3 regions of the Castellaniella defragrans 65Phen genome follow, and region 3 is predicted to be linked to each of the others. Evidence: predicted binding sites of a transcription regulator. Region 3 holds the regulator's gene; each other region holds the start of a gene.
The links. Region 3 encodes NrdR, which represses ribonucleotide reductase genes. Its sites were predicted from a motif close to CACNANATNTNGTG; they were not measured.
Positions count from the first base shown of each region.

Region 1: BN940_RS17815 (ribonucleoside-diphosphate reductase subunit alpha) is a predicted target of NrdR. The motif match lies at 1,676-1,689, and genes of this name have one in related genera.
Region 2: BN940_RS07630 (ribonucleoside triphosphate reductase) is a predicted target of NrdR. The motif match lies at 3,781-3,794, and genes of this name have one in related genera.

Region 1 is NZ_HG916765.1:817,705-823,919, reverse strand. It holds gene BN940_RS03635 (GAF domain-containing protein) at 1-269, shown strand, start outside; gene BN940_RS03630 (fimbria/pilus outer membrane usher protein) at 294-1,502, opposite strand; gene BN940_RS17815 (ribonucleoside-diphosphate reductase subunit alpha) at 1,773-4,238, shown strand; gene BN940_RS03615 (ribonucleotide-diphosphate reductase subunit beta) at 4,348-5,466, shown strand; gene BN940_RS03610 (glutaredoxin family protein) at 5,525-5,755, shown strand; gene BN940_RS03605 (fumarylacetoacetate hydrolase family protein) at 5,760-6,215, shown strand, end outside.
Region 2 is NZ_HG916765.1:1,688,337-1,694,551, reverse strand. It holds gene BN940_RS07650 (glycine betaine ABC transporter substrate-binding protein) at 1-746, shown strand, start outside; gene BN940_RS07645 (quaternary amine ABC transporter ATP-binding protein) at 849-1,940, shown strand; gene BN940_RS07640 (ABC transporter permease) at 1,965-2,816, shown strand; gene BN940_RS07635 (ABC transporter permease) at 2,813-3,661, shown strand; gene BN940_RS07630 (ribonucleoside triphosphate reductase) at 3,835-5,631, shown strand; gene nrdD (anaerobic ribonucleoside-triphosphate reductase) at 5,733-5,915, shown strand; gene BN940_RS07620 (anaerobic ribonucleoside-triphosphate reductase activating protein) at 5,920-6,215, shown strand, end outside.
Region 3 is NZ_HG916765.1:3,796,817-3,803,031, reverse strand. It holds gene BN940_RS17050 (M23 family metallopeptidase) at 1-39, opposite strand, end outside; gene tyrS (tyrosine--tRNA ligase) at 230-1,456, shown strand; gene BN940_RS17040 (YbhB/YbcL family Raf kinase inhibitor-like protein) at 1,482-2,114, shown strand; gene glyA (serine hydroxymethyltransferase) at 2,190-3,434, shown strand; gene nrdR (transcriptional regulator NrdR) at 3,474-3,947, shown strand; gene ribD (bifunctional diaminohydroxyphosphoribosylaminopyrimidine deaminase/5-amino-6-(5-phosphoribosylamino)uracil reductase RibD) at 3,928-5,175, shown strand; gene BN940_RS17020 (riboflavin synthase) at 5,182-5,826, shown strand; tRNA gene BN940_RS17015 (tRNA-Ser) at 5,900-5,990, shown strand.

The DNA of each region.
Region 1 (6,215 bases), 970 kb from region 3:
GCATCGCCCTGGGCTCGGGCGTCTGCGGCACGGCCGCGAGCACCCGGAGGACCCAGGTCGTCCGCGACGTCAGCCGGTTCTCCGGACACATCCCCTGCGATTCCGCCTCGCAATCGGAAATCGTCGTGCCGCTGGTGCGCGCGGACGGATCGCTGCTGGGCGTCTGGGACGTGGACAGCCCCGTCACGGACCGCTTCGACGAGGACGACCGGCGTGGGATGGAAGCCCTGTGCCGCGTCTTCATGAACCACCTGAACGGCCGGGACTGATCCCGGCCCGGAACCGCCGCCGCCCTACCAGTCCAGCGGCAGCGAGAACCGCGCGCCCAGGCCGTAGTCCCCGGACGTCAGGTTGCGGTTGGTTTCGAGGCGCACCCGCAGGTACGGACCATAGCGGAAGCCGTGCGCCAGCCCGACCCGCTCGTCCAGCCCGCCGCCCGCCGCGTCCAGCCGCCGCTCGAACGAGCCGCTGAACGAACCCCAGCGGCCCGCCGCCAGGTCCAGCTGCCACTGGTTGCTGACGCAGTCGCAGCCGGGGTCGCCGCCGTACGCGGCCAGGTCCGCATAGCCCCCGCCCTGCCGCGCATTCACCCAGGACAGGTCCCAGCCCGGCAGCAGGCCCAGGGTATAGCCCAGCTGCCGGCGCCAGCCCTCGGCCAGCGGCTGGCGCGAGCCGGACACGCCGAACCGCCAGGCGCCCGCGCCGCCCATGGAATAGTCGCCCCCCAGCCCCAGCGCCGTCAGGCCCTGGGCGCTCTGCAGCCGCGAGGCCAGGATCAGGTCGCGGTCCGGCGCATAGCGCGTGGTCGCATCGAGCGCGACCGGTCCGTAGGCCAGATCGCCCTCGGCGGGCGTGCGGCCGGTGTCCACGGCGCCGACCGCCACCGCGTAGTCCCACGACCCGGCCGGCAGGCGCCCCTGGGAGACGGAGCGGGCCACGCCCACCCCCGCGAGGCGCACGGGCCGCCCCCAGTCCGGCGCGCCCGCGGCCGTGCTGCCCAGCGTCACGCCGTAGCCGGCGGAACTGCGATAGCGCCAGTTCCGCGCGCCCAGGGTCCAGGCGTCCAGGCCGCCGGAGGCGAGCGGCCCGAATCCGCCGGACGGCCCCGCGCCGGCCGCCGGATCGGCGGCCGAGCCGAACCAGCGCAGGCGGAAGCATCCCTCCACCTCGCCGCTTGCAAGCGGCCCGGATCCGCCAGGCACGTCACAGTCCGCAAGGACTGTCCCGTGTCCGGGCTCATCCAGGAACAGCAGGTCGTAGCGCAGCCCGGGGACGGCGACCGCCCCGGACGCATCCGGCACGTCGGCGGCATCGCCGGCCTCGGCCGCGTCGGAGGGGACGTCGGACGGGACGTCGCGGGGCACGTCGGGGACGGCATAGCGCTGGGGGGCCAGGTCGATGAGCGCCGCATCCGGGTCGGCCGCCTGCCAGGCCCGGGCCGGCGCGAGGCTGGCGCCGCCCAGCAGGGCCGACACGGCCAGCAGCCGGACGATTCCATTCATGGGATGACACGCAGGATCGCCGGGCCGCGCGGGCCCGGGCGATGAAATCCAGGGATCGCGCGGCGCGAAAACCGCCGCGAAATCCCCCAAAGCGCTCCAGGGTATCACGACGCGGGGGGCCGCCGAAACCCTCAAAATGTTTCAACGGACGAATTTGAAACCGCGCTTGCCTACACCATATATTGTGTTTATCATTTCCAGCCGCACTACATGTAGAAAATCAAAGAGGTCTTCTGCAGGAAGACCCCATGCCACCAAGGACTGCCGGCCGTGATCAAGAACATCGTCAAGCGTGATGGACGCATCGAACCCTACATCCCCAGCAAGCTCAACGGCTGGGGCCGCTGGGCCGCCGCCAACCTGGGCAACAAGGTCGACTGGAGCAGCATCGTGCTGCAGGCCGTCAGCACCATGCCCGAGACGGTCTCCACCGCCGATCTGCAGGAAAAACTGATCCAGAACTGCCTGGACAAGGGCACCTGGTCCTACTACCTGATGGCGGGCCGGCTGTACGCGTCCCACCTGCACAAGATCATCCACGGCCCCGCCATCCCCACCGTCAAGGCCCTGCACGACCGCATGGTGGCCGACGGGGTGATGGTGCGCCTGGACTACACCGACGCCGAATACGCCGAGATCGAGTCCTTCATCGACCACGAGCAGGACTACGACACGCCGCACTTCTCGCTGCACTACATCCGCAAGAAGTACAGCCTGCAGAACCGCGTCACCCGGCAGGAATACGAAACGCAGCAGTTCGTCTACATGCGCATGGCCATGGCGCTGTCGGAAAACGAGCCCGCCGAGCGCCGGATCGACCTGGTGCGGCGCTTCTACACCGAATTCTCCGCCAAGCGGATCTCCGCCCCCACGCCCAACTACGTCAACCTGGGCACCAAACTGCGCGGCTTCGCCTCGTGCTGCCTGTACGTGGTGGACGACAACGAGGCGTCCCTGGCCATCGGCGACCACATCGCCTACCGCATGACCGCGGCCTCGGCCGGGATCGGCAGCCACCTGATCACCCGCAGCAAGGGCGACCCGGTGCGCGGCGGCCTGATCCAGCACCAGGGCAAGCTGCCCTACCTGGCCTCGCTGGGCAAGGCGGTGCACGCCAACATGCAGGCCGGGCGCGGCGGCGCCTGCACCACCTACTATTCCGGCTTCGACCCCGAGGCCGAGGTCATCGCCTACCTGCGCAACCCGCGCAGCACCGAGGACCGCAAGAACCGCGACCTGCACTACGCACTGGTCACCAACAAGCTCTTCGCCGAAAAGGTCGCCCGCAACGAGGAAGCCTTCTCGTTCAACGTGCGCACCGCGCCCGAGCTCACCCGGCTGTTCTTCGGCCCCGACTCGGCCGCCTTCAAGCGCGAATACGAGCGCCTGGAGCGCGACCCCTCCTTCAAGAAGGAAACCTTCAAGCCGCGCGACCTGATCCTGACCTCGCTGAACGAGGCGCTGGAGACCGGCGTGGCCTACCTGGCCAACATCGACGAGATGAACCGCCACACGCCCTTCAAGGAACCCATCCATTCCAGCAACCTGTGCCTGGAGATCTGCGAGCCCAACCGTCCCTACCAGGACATGCGCGACCTGTATTCCGACCGGGAAGTGGGCCACATCACCGTCGAGCTCGCCGACGGAACGACGCAGACCTTCGACTTCAACGCGCCGCTGACCGTCGCGGTCGCCGACTCCACCCTGCCGCGCGTCATCTTCGCCGGCGAACTGAAGGCGGGCGACGACATCCTGTCCGACGAGCCGGGCAAGGGCGGCCGGGTCGCCCGCGTGGTCGAGATCCACGAGGAACCCGAGATCGCCCTGTGCTCCCTGGGCGCCATCGCCTACGACGCCATCGGCGAGGACGACGACGAGACCTACCAGGAGGCGATGTACCTGACGTTGAAGATGATCGACTACTGCATCCTCAACTCGCACTACGTGCTGCCCCACGTGGCCGTGACCGCCAAGGCCCGCATGAACGCCGGCGTGGGCCTGATGGGCGTGGCCACCCACATGGCGCGCAAGGGCCTGCGCTACGACACCGACGAGGGCCGCGAGGAACTGCACCGCATCGCCGAACGCCACATGTACCACGCCATCCGGGCCTCGCTGCGCATCAGCAAGGAACGCGGCGTCGCGCCCTGGATGCACAAGACCCGCTGGCCTGACGGCTGGCTGCCGATCGACACCTACAACCGCAACGTCGACGAGCTGGGCGACTTCCATAACCGCTACGACTGGGAAGCCCTGCGCACCGAGATCATGCAGAACGGCGGCATCGCCCATTCCTGCCTGGTGGCGTACATGCCGGGGGAATCGTCCTCCAAGGCGCTGGGCAAGCCCAACTCGCTCTATCCCGTGCGCGACGTCACGCTGAACAAGACCGACGGCTCGGTCACGATCCGCTGGGCCGCGCCCGAGAGCGACAACCCGGCCTATTTCTACCAGTCGGCCTGGGACATCTCCGAAGTGGACATGATCAAGGCCTACGCGGTGTTCCAGAAATTCACCGACCAGGGGATCTCCGCCGACCTGTGGCGCCGGATCAAGGACGACGACAAGGTCTCCAGCCGCGAACTGCTCACCCACTACTTCGCCATGGTGAAGTACGGCATGAAGACCCGCTACTACTACAACTCCAACGTGGCCTCGGACAAGACGCTGGACAACGCCGGCAGCATCCACGACGGCGTGGAAGAAAAAGTCGTCTGCGAAAGCTGCACGATGTAGGCCCTTCCCCGACATCAGGGCCGCCCGCGCCGCACGGCCCGCACGACCCCGGCCCCGGACGACCGTTCCGGGGCCTCCGACCGCCCCCTACCCCTGGCACGACCCGAAAATGACCCAAGAAGCCCTGCCCACCAAGATCTTCAACACCGACAAGTCCGACTACGCCTTCCCGGAAATCATCCTGGGCCAGGACCTGGGCCTGTTCGACACGATCAACAAGTTCTATCCCGAGATCTGGAAGCTCTACAAGACGCTGAAGAACCAGGACTGGGACGAGAACGAGTTCGACTATTCCACCTGCAACGTGCAGTTCAAGACCTGCGACCGCCACACCTACGACATGATGGTCAAGACCCTGGCGTGGCAATGGGAGGCCGACAGCGTCGCCTCGCGCTCCATCGCCGCCGTGCTGGCCCCGGTCTGCACCAGCAGCGAGGCCTGGTCCGGCTGGGTGGAGATCACCAAGAACGAGATCGTCCACGCCGCCACGTATTCCGAGATCGTCCGCAACAGCTTCGACAATCCCGACGACATCCTCAACGAGATCCTCTCGGTCAAGGAGGCCATCAGCCGCCTGCGCGTCGTCAGCGAGGTCTTCAACCGCGCCTTCGAGGTCAGCTACGACTACGCCCGCGGCCAGCGCGAGAACGACCAGGAAACCTACAACGCCATCTACCTGTTCATCGTCGCCGTGCTGTGCATGGAGCGCATCCAGTTCCTTGCCTCGTTCGCCGTCACCTTCGGCATCTGCGACGGCACGGGCCTGTTCCAGCCCATCGGCAAGGCGGTCCAGAAGATCGCCCAGGACGAATTCGAGGTCCACGTCCAGTACGGCAAGGAAGTCCTGCGCGCCATGGTCAAGACCGAGCGCGGCCGCACCGCCTTCGAGCAATGCCGCGACAAGATCGTCCAGATGATCGACGAGGTCACCGCCAGCGAGGTCGAATGGACCGACTACGCCTTCTCCGAAGGCCGCGAGCTCACCGGCGTGACCTGCCAGATGATGAAGGACTGGGTCCATTTCAGCGCCACCGACGTGGCCCGCTTCTTCAACGTCCAGGACCGGGTGTCCTTCCCGATCGTCACCGAGAACCCGCTGAAATACATGGAAAGCTGGCTCAACATGAGCAAGGTCCAGGCCTCCAACCAGGAAGAGGACACCGCCCAGTACAAGGTCGGCGTGATGAAGCGCGACGACGAGAACGAAGTGTTCGACGTGGATTTCTGAATCCGCGCCTCCTGCCATACCTCCCGATCAAACCCCGACCGACAAAAAAGGATCCGACATGGCCATCACCGTCTATTCAAAGCCCAACTGCCCGCAATGCGAACTCACCAAGCGCGACATGGACATCCTGGGCATCGAGTACGAAACCGTGGACCTGACCCAGCGCCAGGACCAGCTCGAACGCCTGATCGGACTGGGCCACCGCGGCGCGCCCGTGATCGAGACCGACCGCGAGACCTGGTCGGGCTACGACCAGGAAAAGATCAAGGGGCTGGTCTCGTACGCCTGATCCCATGCACGACACGCACGGCACTTCCGCGCTGCTTCCGTCCGATGCCGGACAGGCCCTGCTGATCGGACGCATCCATGACCCGCGCGACCAGGGCCCCAGCGTGGTCGCCCTCCGGAACGGCGTCCTGGTCGATCTGACCCATCGGTTCCCCACGGTCTCCGAACTGCTGAACCAGGACGACCCGGCCGCGGCCGTGGCGCGGGCGGCCCCCGCCCGCTGGTCGTTCGACGCGGTGGCGCGCGCCACCCTCGCCGGCGACCGGGACGCGCCGCGCTTCGTGGCGCCCTGCGATCTCCAGGTCATCAAGGCCTGCGGCGTCACGTTCGCCGACAGCATGCTCGAACGCGTCATCGAGGAAAAGGCGGGCGGCAATCCCCAGGACGCCGCCCGCATCCGCGACGGGATCGGCCAGGCGATCGGCGCGGCCATCTCCAGCATCCGTCCCGGTTCCCGGGAA
Region 2 (6,215 bases), 1.8 Mb from region 3:
AAGACCTGACCCCCATCACCTACGTCACCAAGCACGTGCTGGAGGACGCGGGCTACGAGGTCAAGGTGACCGAGTTCTCCGAATGGGGCATCGCCTACGCCGCGCTGGTCAAGGGCGACGTGCAGATCATGGCCTCGCAGATCAACTACGCCGGCCAGGACTACTGGAACCGCAACAAGAACCGGCTGGAAAAGCTCTCGCCCGTCTCCTTCGGGCTGTACCAGGCGGTCGCCGTGCCGAAATACGTGACGATCGATTCCATGGAACAGCTCAACGAGCACGTCGACCGGTTCGGCGGCAAGATCGTCGGCATCGAGCCCGGCTCGGGGCTGATGAGCGACGCCGCCAAGGCCGTCAAGGCCTACGACCTGAAGTACAAGCTGATCGACGGCAGCACGGCCGGCATGACCGCGGCGCTGAAATCCGCGGTCGACCGCAAGGAATGGATCGCCGTGACGCTGTGGGATCCGACCTGGATGATGATGAAGTACGACATGAAATTCCTCAAGGATCCCAAGGAAGTCTTCCCCGGGCCGCAGGGCTACTACTGGATCGGCAAGAAGGGCTTCGCCCAGGAACATCCGGGCGCGCGCGAGGCGCTGGCGGGCATCTACATTCCCCTGAGCGCCATCGCCGAGATCAACGTCGGCATGAACGACGGCCAGACGGTGCAGCAGGCGAGCGATGCCTGGATCGCCAAAAACGCCGACCGCGTCAAGCGCTGGGAAAACATGAAGAAGTACTGAGACGACCGCGCCCGGGCCCCGCCGCCGTCCGGCGGAAACGGGCCCGGGAACAGGGATGAAAGACCCCCCACGTGCGCGCCATCCGCGCACCCGGAGCATCGCATGACGACACCCCACACCCAGGCCGATGAAATCCTGGTCGACTGCCAGTCGGTCTGGAAGATATTCGGCGAAAAAGCGCCCGAAGCGATGAAGGCGATCACCGGACAGGGCCTGTCCAAACGGGACATCCTGCAGAAATTCGGCTGCATGGTCGGCGTCTCGGGCGTGAGCCTGCAGGTCAGGCGCGGCGAGATCTTCTGCATCATGGGCCTGTCGGGCAGCGGCAAATCGACGCTGATCCGCCTGCTCAACCGGCTCATCGCGCCCACCCAGGGCCGCGTACTGGTCAAGGGCAAGGACCTGGCCACCCTGGACGCGGCCGCCTTGCGCGACATGCGCGCCCACCACATCGGCATGGTGTTCCAGAGCGTGGCCCTGCTGCCCCACCGCACCGTGCTGGAGAACACCGCCTTCGGGCTGGAGGTCCAGGGGGTGGCGAAGGAAGAACGCAACCGGATCGCGGCCGAGGCGCTGGAAAAGGTGGGCCTGGCCGACTGGCAGAACCACTACCCCGACGAGCTGTCCGGCGGCATGCAGCAGCGCGTCGGGCTGGCGCGCGCCATCGCGGCCGACCCCGAGATCATCCTGATGGACGAGCCGTTCAGCGCGCTCGACCCGCTGATCCGGCGCCAACTGCAGGACGAATTCCGCACGCTGACCAAGCAGCTGGGCAAATCGGCCGCCTTCATCACGCACGACCTGGACGAGGCGATCCGCATCGGCGACCGCATCGCCATCATGAAGGACGGCGTCCTGATCCAGGTCGGGACCGCCGAGGAAATCGTCCGCAATCCGGCCGACGACTACGTGGCGGAATTCGTGGCCGGCATCTCGCGCCTGAATCTGGTCAAGGCCCGCTCGATCATGGGCACGGTCGCCGAGTTCCGCGCCGCGCACCCGGACGTCGCCCTCGACGCGCTGCCGCGCGCCGCGGCCGAAGCCGACATCGCCGAACTGATCGCCCTGTCCACCCGGACCGGCCTGGAATCGGTTGCGATCATGGACGACGGCGGCCCCGTCGGCGTCGTATCGCCCCGCGACCTGCTCAGGGGCATCCAGGGCGACCAGGCCGGCCGCCCCGCGGCGCACTGACGCCGGACCAGGAGGGTTCACACCATGAACGATACCGATCCCATCGCCGCGTTCGACGGCTGGATGGACGAGGCCCTGGCCCACCTGACGGACAGCTCCAGCCAGGTCTTCGCCGCGATCCAGGGCGGCCTGGAAGGCTTCTACGGCGCCATCCTGTGGCTGCTGGGCCTGGCGCCGTCCTACGTCGTGGCGCTCGCCATCGGCCTGCTGGGCTGGCGCCTGGTCGGCTGGCGCTTCGGCGCCCTGGCCGCCGCCGCCCTGGCGGTCTGCGAGCTGATGAATCTCTGGCCCGAGACCATCGGCACGCTGGCCCTGGTGATCGCCGCCACGCTGCTGGCCCTGGCAATCGCCATTCCGGCCGGCATCCTGAGCGGCTACGTCCCGGCGCTGGACCGCCTGGCCACCCCCGTGCTGGACCTGCTGCAGACCCTGCCGCCGTACATCTACCTGCTGCCCGGGATCGCGCTGCTGGGCTACGGGCCCGCGACCGCGCTGGTCTCCACCCTGGTCGTCGCGGTCCCGCCGGCCTTCCGCCTGGCCGCGCTGGGCATGCGGATGGCGCCCGTCGAATACATCGAACTGGGCATGGCCACCGGCATGACCCGCTGGCAGATGTTCGCCAAGATCCGGCTGCCCTTCGCCCTGCCCAGCATCATGGCCGGCATCAACCAGAGCCTGATGATGGCCTTCGGCATGGTCGTCATCGCCGGCATCGTCGGGTCGGGCGGACTGGGCCAGACCATCTACGACGCGATCCGCAAGCTCGACATCGCCAAGTCCATCGACGCGGCCATCGCCATCGTCATTCTGACCATGATCCTGGACCGGCTCAGCCAGAGCGCCGGCCGCTCCGGCTCCAGGAGGAGAAAGGCATGAACCCGACCCCGACCCACTTCTCGCCCGGCGCCTTCCTGACCCCGGCGGTGGACTGGCTGAACACCCACTGGCATCCGCTCTTCGCCTTCATCAGCGACGTCATCCAGGCCGTCCTGGACGGCGCCACGGCGCTGCTGCTGATCCTGCCGCCCTGGGGCCTGATCCTCGCGGCCGCGGGACTGGCCCTGTGGACCCTGGGCCGGCGGCCGGCCGCCGTCACGGCCCTGGCGCTGGGCTTCTGCTGGGGCGTGGGCCTGTGGCAGGAAGCCATGCAGACGATCACCCTGGTCTCGGTCGCCGTCGCCCTGTCGGTGGCGATCGCCTTCCCGCTGGGCGTGCTGGCGTCCCGCCACCCGCGCCTCGCGGCCGTGCTGCGTCCCATCCTGGACATCATGCAGACCGTGCCGCCCTGGGTGTACCTGATCCCGGCCGTGATCCTCTTCAGCCTGGGCAGCGTCCCGGCCATCATCGCCACCATCGTCTACGGCATCCCGCCGATGCTGCGGCTGACCACGCTGGCGTTCGATCAGATCCCCAGGGACCTGCTGGAACTCGGCCAGGCGCTGGGCGCGCCGCCGCGCACCGTGCTGTTCAAGATCGAGGTCCCGGCCGCCATGCCCACGCTGCTGGTGGGCCTGAACCAGTGCATCCTGCTGTCGCTGGCGATGGTGGTGCTGGCCGGCCTGGTCGGCTCGGGCGGCCTGGGCGCCGAGGTCACCCGCGGCCTGACGCGCATGGAGATGGGCCTGGGGCTGCGCGCGGGCCTGGCGATCGTGGCGGTGGCGCTGCTGCTGGACCGGCTGTCGAAGGCGGCGCTCGGCGGCGGGACCCGCAGGAGGACCTGAACGACCCGGCCCCCGGGCGGAGCATGCCCGGCCCGGGCGCGCGCACGGCCCCGCGCCCGGGCCGGCTGTTCTTGACTTTCATCAAGCCTATCAAAAAAAGACGCCGGATGCCTTGATACCACCATATATTGTGTTTACGATTCGTCTGTACACAATATATAGAGATATCCAGGATGAACCCCACCCCGATCCAGAGTGCGGCCCACGCCCGGGCCGCCCGCCCCGTCCCGCACGTGGACGTGATCCGCTCCATCGACGAATACCTGCGCCAGCAGGACTGGCGCGTCAACGCCAACGCCAACCAGGGGTATTCGCTGGGCGGCCTGATCCTGAACACCTCGGGCAAGCTGATCGCCAACTACTGGCTCAGCCACGTCTACCCCGAGACCGTCGGCCAGGCGCACCGCCAGGGCGACCTGCACATCCACGACCTGGACATGCTCTCGGGCTACTGCGCCGGCTGGTCGCTTCGCACCCTGTTGAACGAAGGCCTGAACGGGGTGCCGGGCAAGATCGAATCCGGGCCGCCGCGCCACATGTCCAGCGCCGTGGGCCAGATCGTCAATTTCCTGGGCACGCTGCAGAACGAATGGGCCGGCGCCCAGGCCTTCAGCTCCTTCGACACCTACATGGCGCCCTTCGTCCGCAAGGATGCCCTGTCCTACGCCGAAGTGCGCCAGTTCATCCAGGAACTGATCTTCAACCTGAACGTCCCCTCGCGCTGGGGCACCCAGACGCCGTTCACCAACCTGACTTTCGACTGGGTCTGCCCCGAAGACCTGCGCGACCAGGTCCCGGTGATCGGCGGGGCGGAAATGTCCTTCACCTACGGCGAGCTGCAGGCCGAAATGGACATGATCAACCGCGCCTACATCGAGGTCATGATGGCCGGCGACGCGCGCGGGCGCGCGTTTACCTTTCCCATCCCCACCTACAACATCACGCCCGACTTCGACTGGCACAGCCCCAACGCCGAACGCCTGTTCGAGATGACCGCCAAGTACGGCCTGCCCTACTTCCAGAACTTCATCAACTCGGAACTCAAGCCGAACATGATCCGCTCCATGTGCTGCCGCCTGCAGCTCGACCTGCGCGAGCTGCTCAAGCGCGGCAACGGCCTGTTCGGTTCGGCCGAGCAGACCGGCTCACTGGGGGTGGTGACGATCAACTGCGCGCGCCTGGGCCACCTGCATGCCGGCGACGAGGCCGGCCTGATGGCCCGCCTGGACGAACTGCTGGAACTGGGCCGCGACAGCCTGGAGATCAAGCGCCGCGTGATCCAGGAACACATGGACAATGGCCTGTTCCCCTATACGCGCCGCTACCTGGGCACCCTGCGCAACCACTTCTCCACGCTGGGCGTCAACGGCATCAATGAAATGATCCGCAACTTCACCGCCGACGAGCACGACCTGACCAGCCCCTGGGGCCACGCTTTTGCCGTGCGCCTGCTGGATCACGTGCGCGCCCGCATGATCGAATTCCAGGAGGCCACCGGCCACATGTATAACCTGGAAGCCACCCCGGCCGAGGGCACGACCTACCGTTTCGCCAAGGAGGACCGCGCCCGCTGGCCCGGCATTCTGCAGGCCGGCACGCCGGACATGCCCTACTACACCAACTCGTCCCAGTTGCCGGTAGGCTTCACCGACGACCCCTTCGAAGCCCTGGAGCGCCAGGACGAACTGCAACGCAAATACACCGGTGGCACCGTGCTGCACCTGTACATGACCGAGCCGCTGTCCTCGGCCGACGCCTGCCGCGAACTGGTGCGCCGCACGCTCAGCCGTTTCTCGCTGCCCTACATCACGATCACGCCGACGTTTTCCATCTGCCCCAGGCACGGCTACCTGCCGGGCAAACACGAATTCTGCCCGCATTGCGACGACGAACTGCTCGCCCGCAAGCACGCCGGGACGACGGCGTCCGACGCCAGCGCGGCCCCCGCCCCGGCGGCCCGCGTCGCCTGAACGACGCCGGCGGGCCGGGCGCATGTCTCCGGTCTGACCGCCCCCCTCTTTTTTTCCGTCCGGGCCACGGCCCGGTTTTCTCAGCCTCTCAGGAGCACATCATGCCCAACACATCCATCACCCTGAACGACGCCGAACGCCAGCCTTGCGAGATCTGGACACGCGTCATGGGCTACCACCGCCCTATGTCATCCTTCAACATCGGCAAGAAAGGCGAGTTCCACGAACGCCGCTTCTTCGTCGAACGGCCTGCCGGCCAGGCGCCTGCCCGGCAGGCGGTGTAATCCCATGCGCGCCGCCACCGCGTCCCACGCCTCGACGGCGGCCGCCTCCGTCCCGCGCATCGCGCCGGGACGGCCGCCCGCGCACCTGAAGGTCGGCGGGCTGGTGCCCTTCACCGCCACAGACTACCCCGGCCTGCTGGCAACCGTTCTCTTCGTGCAAGGCTGCCCCTGGCGTTGCGGTTACTGCCACAACCCGCACCTGCAGCCACGCACCGCCGACAGTCCGCTGGACTGGAACGATGACGTCCTGGCATTCTTGCGCCGCCGCGTCGGGTTGATCGACGGCGTGGTCTTCAGCGG
Region 3 (6,215 bases):
GTGACGGCGGCGTTGCGGCTGGGAGGCCTCGGGCATCATGGGCGGGATCGGTGTGGTGGATTGGGCTGCGCCTGTCCTGGGCGAGAAGAGGGTTCTGCTAACATGAGATCCCCGCCGCCCGGACTGGCGTCGAATGTGTTGTACAGAAGCTGCGATGGCACGTTATGCTAGCGCATACCTGCTGTTTTTTCGAGCGGTTTTTCATTTTTTTCTGGTAAAAGCGTATATCATGTCGTCCCCCTCCGACCCCGTCGACCCCCGGATCGCCGAAGATCTGCGCGTGGCCCAGCGGGGTTGCGACGAATTGCTCGTCGTCTCCGAATTCGCCGCCAAGCTGGCGCGCAGCCGCGCCACCGGCATGCCCCTGCGCATCAAGCTCGGCCTGGACCCCACCGCGCCCGACATCCACCTGGGCCATACGGTGGTGCTGAACAAGATGCGCCAGCTGCAGGATCTCGGCCATACCGTGATCTTCCTGATCGGCGACTTCACCGCGCAGATCGGCGACCCCAGCGGCCGCAACGCCACCCGCCCGCCGCTCACGCCCGAGCAGATCCGCGAAAACGCCAAGACCTACTACGCCCAGGCCAGCCTGGTGCTGGACCCCGACCGCACCGAGATCCGCTACAACTCCGAATGGTGCGACCCGCTGGGCACGCGCGGCCTGATCCAGCTCGCCTCGCGCTACACCGTGGCCCGCATGATGGAGCGCGACGACTTCACCCGCCGCTTCAAGGGCGGCGTGCCGATCTCGGTGCACGAATTCCTCTACCCGCTGCTGCAGGGCTACGATTCCGTGGCCCTGAAGGCCGACCTCGAACTCGGCGGCACCGACCAGAAGTTCAACCTGCTGGTGGGCCGCGAGCTGCAGAAGGAATACGGCCAGGAGCCCCAGTGCGTCCTGACGATGCCGCTGCTGGAAGGCACCGACGGGGTCGAGAAGATGTCCAAGTCCAAGGGCAACTACATCGGCATCACCGAGGCGCCGGATTCCATGTTCGGCAAGCTGATGTCGATCTCCGACACCCTGATGTGGCGCTATTTCGAGCTGCTGTCCTTCCGCTCCCTGGAAGACATCGGCGCCCTGCAGGCGGAAGTCGCCGGCGGGCGCAATCCGCGCGACGCCAAGGTCCTGCTGGCCGGCGAGATCGTCGACCGCTTCCATGGCGCCGGGGCGGGCGCGCGCGCGCTGGAGCAGTTCAACGCCCGGTTCCGCGACGGCGCGATTCCCGACGACATGCCTGCGGTCACCGCCGGCGCCGCGCCGATGGGCATCCTCAAGGTCCTGCGCGAATCGGGGCTGGCGGCCTCGGCGTCCGAGGCCCAGCGCAACATCGAGCAGGGTGGCGTGCGCATCGACGGCGACCGCGTCGAGGACAAATCCCTGCTGCTGCCGGCGGGCACCTACGTCATGCAGGTCGGCAAGCGCAAGTTCGCCCGGGTCACCCTGACCTGAACCCGAAGCACCCACGGAGGACCCCATGAAACTGCACAGCGAATCCTTCCCCGATCAGGGGGTCATTCCCGAACGCAACGCCTTCGCGCGGATCGATCCGCAGACCCACGTCACCCTGGCCGGCAACCGCAATCCGCAGCTGAGCTGGACGGACGTGCCCGAGGGCACGCGGTCCTTCGCCATCCTGTGCGTCGATCCGGACGTGCCCACGCGCCCCGACGACGTCAACCAGGAAGGCCGCGAGGTCCCGGCCGACCTGCCGCGCACCGACTTCTTCCACTGGGTCCTGGTGGATGTTTCGCCCGACACGCGCGCCCTCGCCGAAGGCGACTACTCCAACGGCATCACGCCGCGCGGCAAGGCCGGCCCGCTGGCCCTGGACGGCACGCGCCAGGGGCTGAACGACTACACCGGCTGGTTCGCCTCCGACCGCGACATGAGCGGCGACTACTTCGGCTACGACGGCCCCTGCCCGCCCTGGAACGACGCGCGCGTCCACCGCTACGTCTTCACGGTCTACGCGCTGGACGTGGCCGAGCTGGGCGTGTCCGGCCGCTTCACCGGCGCGCAGGTCCTGGAAGCCATGCGCGGGCACATCCTGGCCCAGGCGTCCCTGACCGGCACCTATACCCTGAATCCCCGCCTGCACGCCCTGTAGGCTGTGGGCGCGCGGGGGTTCGCGCTAGAATGACCCGATTTTCCCGACTTCTCCGCCTTTCAGGACCACTACCCCATGTTTGACCGTTCCCGCACCCTCGATCAGGCCGACCCGGACATCTGGGCCGCCATCCAGCAGGAAAACGTCCGCCAGGAACAGCACATCGAGCTGATCGCCTCGGAAAACTACGCCAGCCCCGCCGTCATGCAGGCCCAGGGCACGCAGCTGACCAACAAGTACGCCGAAGGCTATCCCGGCAAGCGCTATTACGGCGGCTGCGAGTACGTGGACGTGGTCGAGCAGCTGGCGATCGACCGCCTGAAGGCGATCTTCGGCGCGGAAGCCGCCAACGTGCAGCCGAACTCCGGCTCCCAGGCCAACCAGGGCGTGTACATGGCCGTGCTCAAGCCGGGCGACACCGTGCTGGGCATGAGCCTGGCCGAAGGCGGCCACCTGACGCACGGCTCGCCGGTCAACGCTTCCGGCAAGCTGTACGACTTCCATTCCTACGGCCTGGACGCCAACGAGGTCCTGGACTACGACCAGCTGGAAGAACTCGCGCGCACCCTCAAGCCCAAGCTGATCGTCGGCGGCGCCTCGGCCTATTCGCTGCGCATCGACTTCGAGCGCATGGCGCGCATCGCCCACGACAACGGCGCCCTGTTCATGGTGGACATCGCCCACTACGCGGGCCTGGTGGCCGGCGGCGTCTACCCCAACCCGGTGCCGCACGCCGACTTCGTCACCTCGACCACGCACAAGTCCCTGCGCGGCCCGCGCGGCGGCGTGATCATGATGAAGGCCGAATTCGAGAAGATCGTCAATTCCGCCATCTTCCCCGGCATCCAGGGCGGTCCGCTGATGCACGTCATCGCCGCCAAGGCGGTGGCCTTCGGCGAGGCCCTGCGGCCCGAATTCAAGGCCTATGCCGCCCAGGTGGCCGCCAATGCCCGCGTGCTGGCCGACACCCTGGTCAAGCGCGGCCTGCGCATCGTGTCCGGCCGCACCGAAAGCCACGTGATGCTGGTGGACCTGCGCGCCAAGGGCATCACCGGCAAGGCCGCCGAGGCCGTCCTGGGCGAGGCCCACATCACGGTCAACAAGAACGCCATCCCGAACGACCCGGAAAAGCCCTTCGTCACCAGCGGCATCCGCCTGGGCACGCCGGCCATGACCACGCGCGGCTTCAAGGAAGCCGAGGCCGAGCTCACCGGCAACCTGATCGCCGACGTGCTCGACAATCCGAACGATGCCGACAACGTCGCCCGGGTGCGCGCGCAGGTCAACGAGCTGACCGCGCGCCTGCCGGTCTATCGCTAAACCAACCGGAACGGGCGCCCGCGGGCGCCCGCAGCGCAGATGAAGTGTCCGTTCTGCAGTTGTGCCGATACCCAGGTCGTGGATTCCCGGGTTTCCGAGGAAGGCGACACGATCCGCCGCCGCCGGCGCTGCACGGCCTGTGACCGCCGCTTCACCACCTACGAGCGGGTGGACCTGATGATGCCCGCCATCGTCAAGCGCAACGGCACCCGGGTGGATTTCGACCCGGCCAAGCTGCGCGGCAGCATGGCGCTGGCGCTGCGCAAGCGCCCCGTCAGCGCCTCGGCGGTGGACGCCGCCGCCGCGCGCATCCAGGAACGCCTCCTGACCAGCGGCCGGCGCGAGGTGCCCTCGGACTACATCGGCGAGCTGGTCATGTCGGAATTGCGCCAGCTCGATCCGGTGGCCTACGTGCGCTTCGCCTCGGTCTACCGCAGCTTCGAGGACATCCGCGAATTCGTCCAGGCCATCGACGAATTCCGCGGCGCGGACGATGTCGATGACAAGGCCTGACGCCCTTTCTCCCTCGCCGGGCCGCCCTCCGGCGGAAAGCGCTCCCCCGGCGGGCGGCGAACCGCAGGCGCCGCGCGGGGGGCCTGTCTTCTCCACCGAGGACCACCGCTGGATGCGGCGCGCCCTGCGGGTGGCCGAGCAGGCGCTGTTCGTCAGCAGCCCCAATCCCCGCGTCGGCTGCGTGCTGGTGCGCGACGGCCGCTGGCTGGCCGAGGGCAGCACCCAGCGGGCGGGCGGGCGCCACGCCGAGGCCCAGGCCCTGCACGAGGCCGCCCTCCAGGGCGTGGACGTGCGCGGCGCCACGGCCTACGTCACGCTGGAACCCTGCAGCCACACGGGCCGCACCCCGCCGTGCGCCGATGCGCTGGTCGCGGCCGGCGTCGCGCGGGTCGTGGTCGGCCTGCGGGACCCCAACCCCAAGGTGGCCGGCGGCGGCATCGAACGGCTGCGCGCCGCCGGCATCCAGGTGGACGTCGGCCTGTTCGCCGAGGACGTCCTGGCGCAGAACCCCGGCTTCTGCGCGCGCATGACGCGCGGCACGCCCTGGCTGTGGCTGAAGTCCGCCGCGTCCTTCGACGGGCGCATGGCCCTGCCCGACGGCCGCTCGCAGTGGATCACCGGGGACGTCGCCCGCGACGACGGGCACCGCTGGCGGGCGCGGGCCTGCATGGTGCTGACCGGCATCGGCACGATCCTGTCCGACGACCCCATGCTGGACGTGCGCGCCGTCGAGACGCCGCGCCAGCCGATCCGCGCGGTGCTGGACACGCAGTTCGTGCTGGGAGAGCAGGCCCGGATCGTCAACGGCGATCCGGTGTGGATCTTCACGGCGCGGCCCGATGCCGGCAAGGCCGCCCGCCTGGCGGCGCGCAATGTGCGCGTCATCGTGCTGCCCCCGGACGAGCGCGGCGCCCTGTCCCTGGCGGCGCTGATGCGCTGGCTGGGGGATCACGAGATCAACGAGGTCCACGTCGAGGCCGGCGCGCGGCTGCAGGGCGCGCTGGTCCAGGCCGGGCTGGTCGACGAATGGGTGGCCTACCTGGCGCCCAGCGTCCTGGGCGACGGCCAGGGCCTGGCGGCGCTGCCCACCCCCCTGGCGGGCCTGGACCAGGCCTACCGCTACGAGTTCCAGGACGTCCTGCAACTGGGCCGGGACATGCGGCTGCGGCTGCGCGACCCGGCGCACTGGGACGCGCTGGTCGAGGCCTGCGGTTTGAAAAAAGGATAGAGCCCCATGTTCACCGGAATCATCGCGGCCGTCGGCCGCATCACCGAAGTCCGTCCCCTGGGCGACGGCGAGGAAGCGGGCGTGCGCCTGTCCATCCAGGCCGGCGGCCTGCCGCTGGCGGCGACCCGCCTGGGCGACTCGATCGCCATCCAGGGGGCCTGCATGACGGTCGTCGCCCTGCACGAGGATGCCTTCGAGGTCGACGTCTCGCGCGAAAGCCTGGACCGCACCTGCGGCCTGGACCGCCCCGGCGAGGTCAACCTGGAGCACGCCCTGCGGCTGGGCGACAGCCTGGACGGGCACCTGGTGTCCGGCCACGTCGACGGCGTGGGCCGCGTGACCTGCTTCGACGCCGTGGCGGAATCGACCGAACTGCGCATCATCGTCCCGGCCCACCTGTCGAAATACCTGGCCTACAAGGGCTCGGTCACGGTCAACGGCGTGAGCCTGACGGTCAATCGCGTGGACGACCAGGAAGAGGGCACGGAGATCTCCATCAACCTGATCCCGCACACCGTCCAGGTCACGACCCTGCGCAACCTGGAAGTCGGCTCCCCGGTCAACCTGGAGATCGACCTGATCGCCCGCTACGTCGAGCGCATGGTGGGCGGCATGGGGATGGCCGCACCCGCGGGGCTGGGCGCCGCCTGAGTCCCAGGGCGGATTCGGCATTTCTCTGTTAGAATAGCGGACTTCGTCTGCCGCAATGGCGCGCGGGCGTGCAGGACAGGTGGCCGAGTGGTTGAAGGCGCACGCCTGGAAAGCGTGTATACGTGAATAGCGTATCGGGGGTTCGAATCCCCCCTTGTCCGCCAGGAATTCGTCTGCAACAGCAGACAGCAGTATGGAAAGCCCGCATGTTTCCTCGCATCGCGGGCTTTTTTGCGTCTGCTGGCGTATGTCGCCGGGGATGAGCGGGCCTTCAGCCTTGCCGCCAGCGTTCTCGTCCGCCGCGTCTTCGCGTGGCGTGTGACCGTACGGTCCGCACGGACCTGGCACGGACCTGGCACGGACCTGGCATGACCTTGGCATGACCTTGG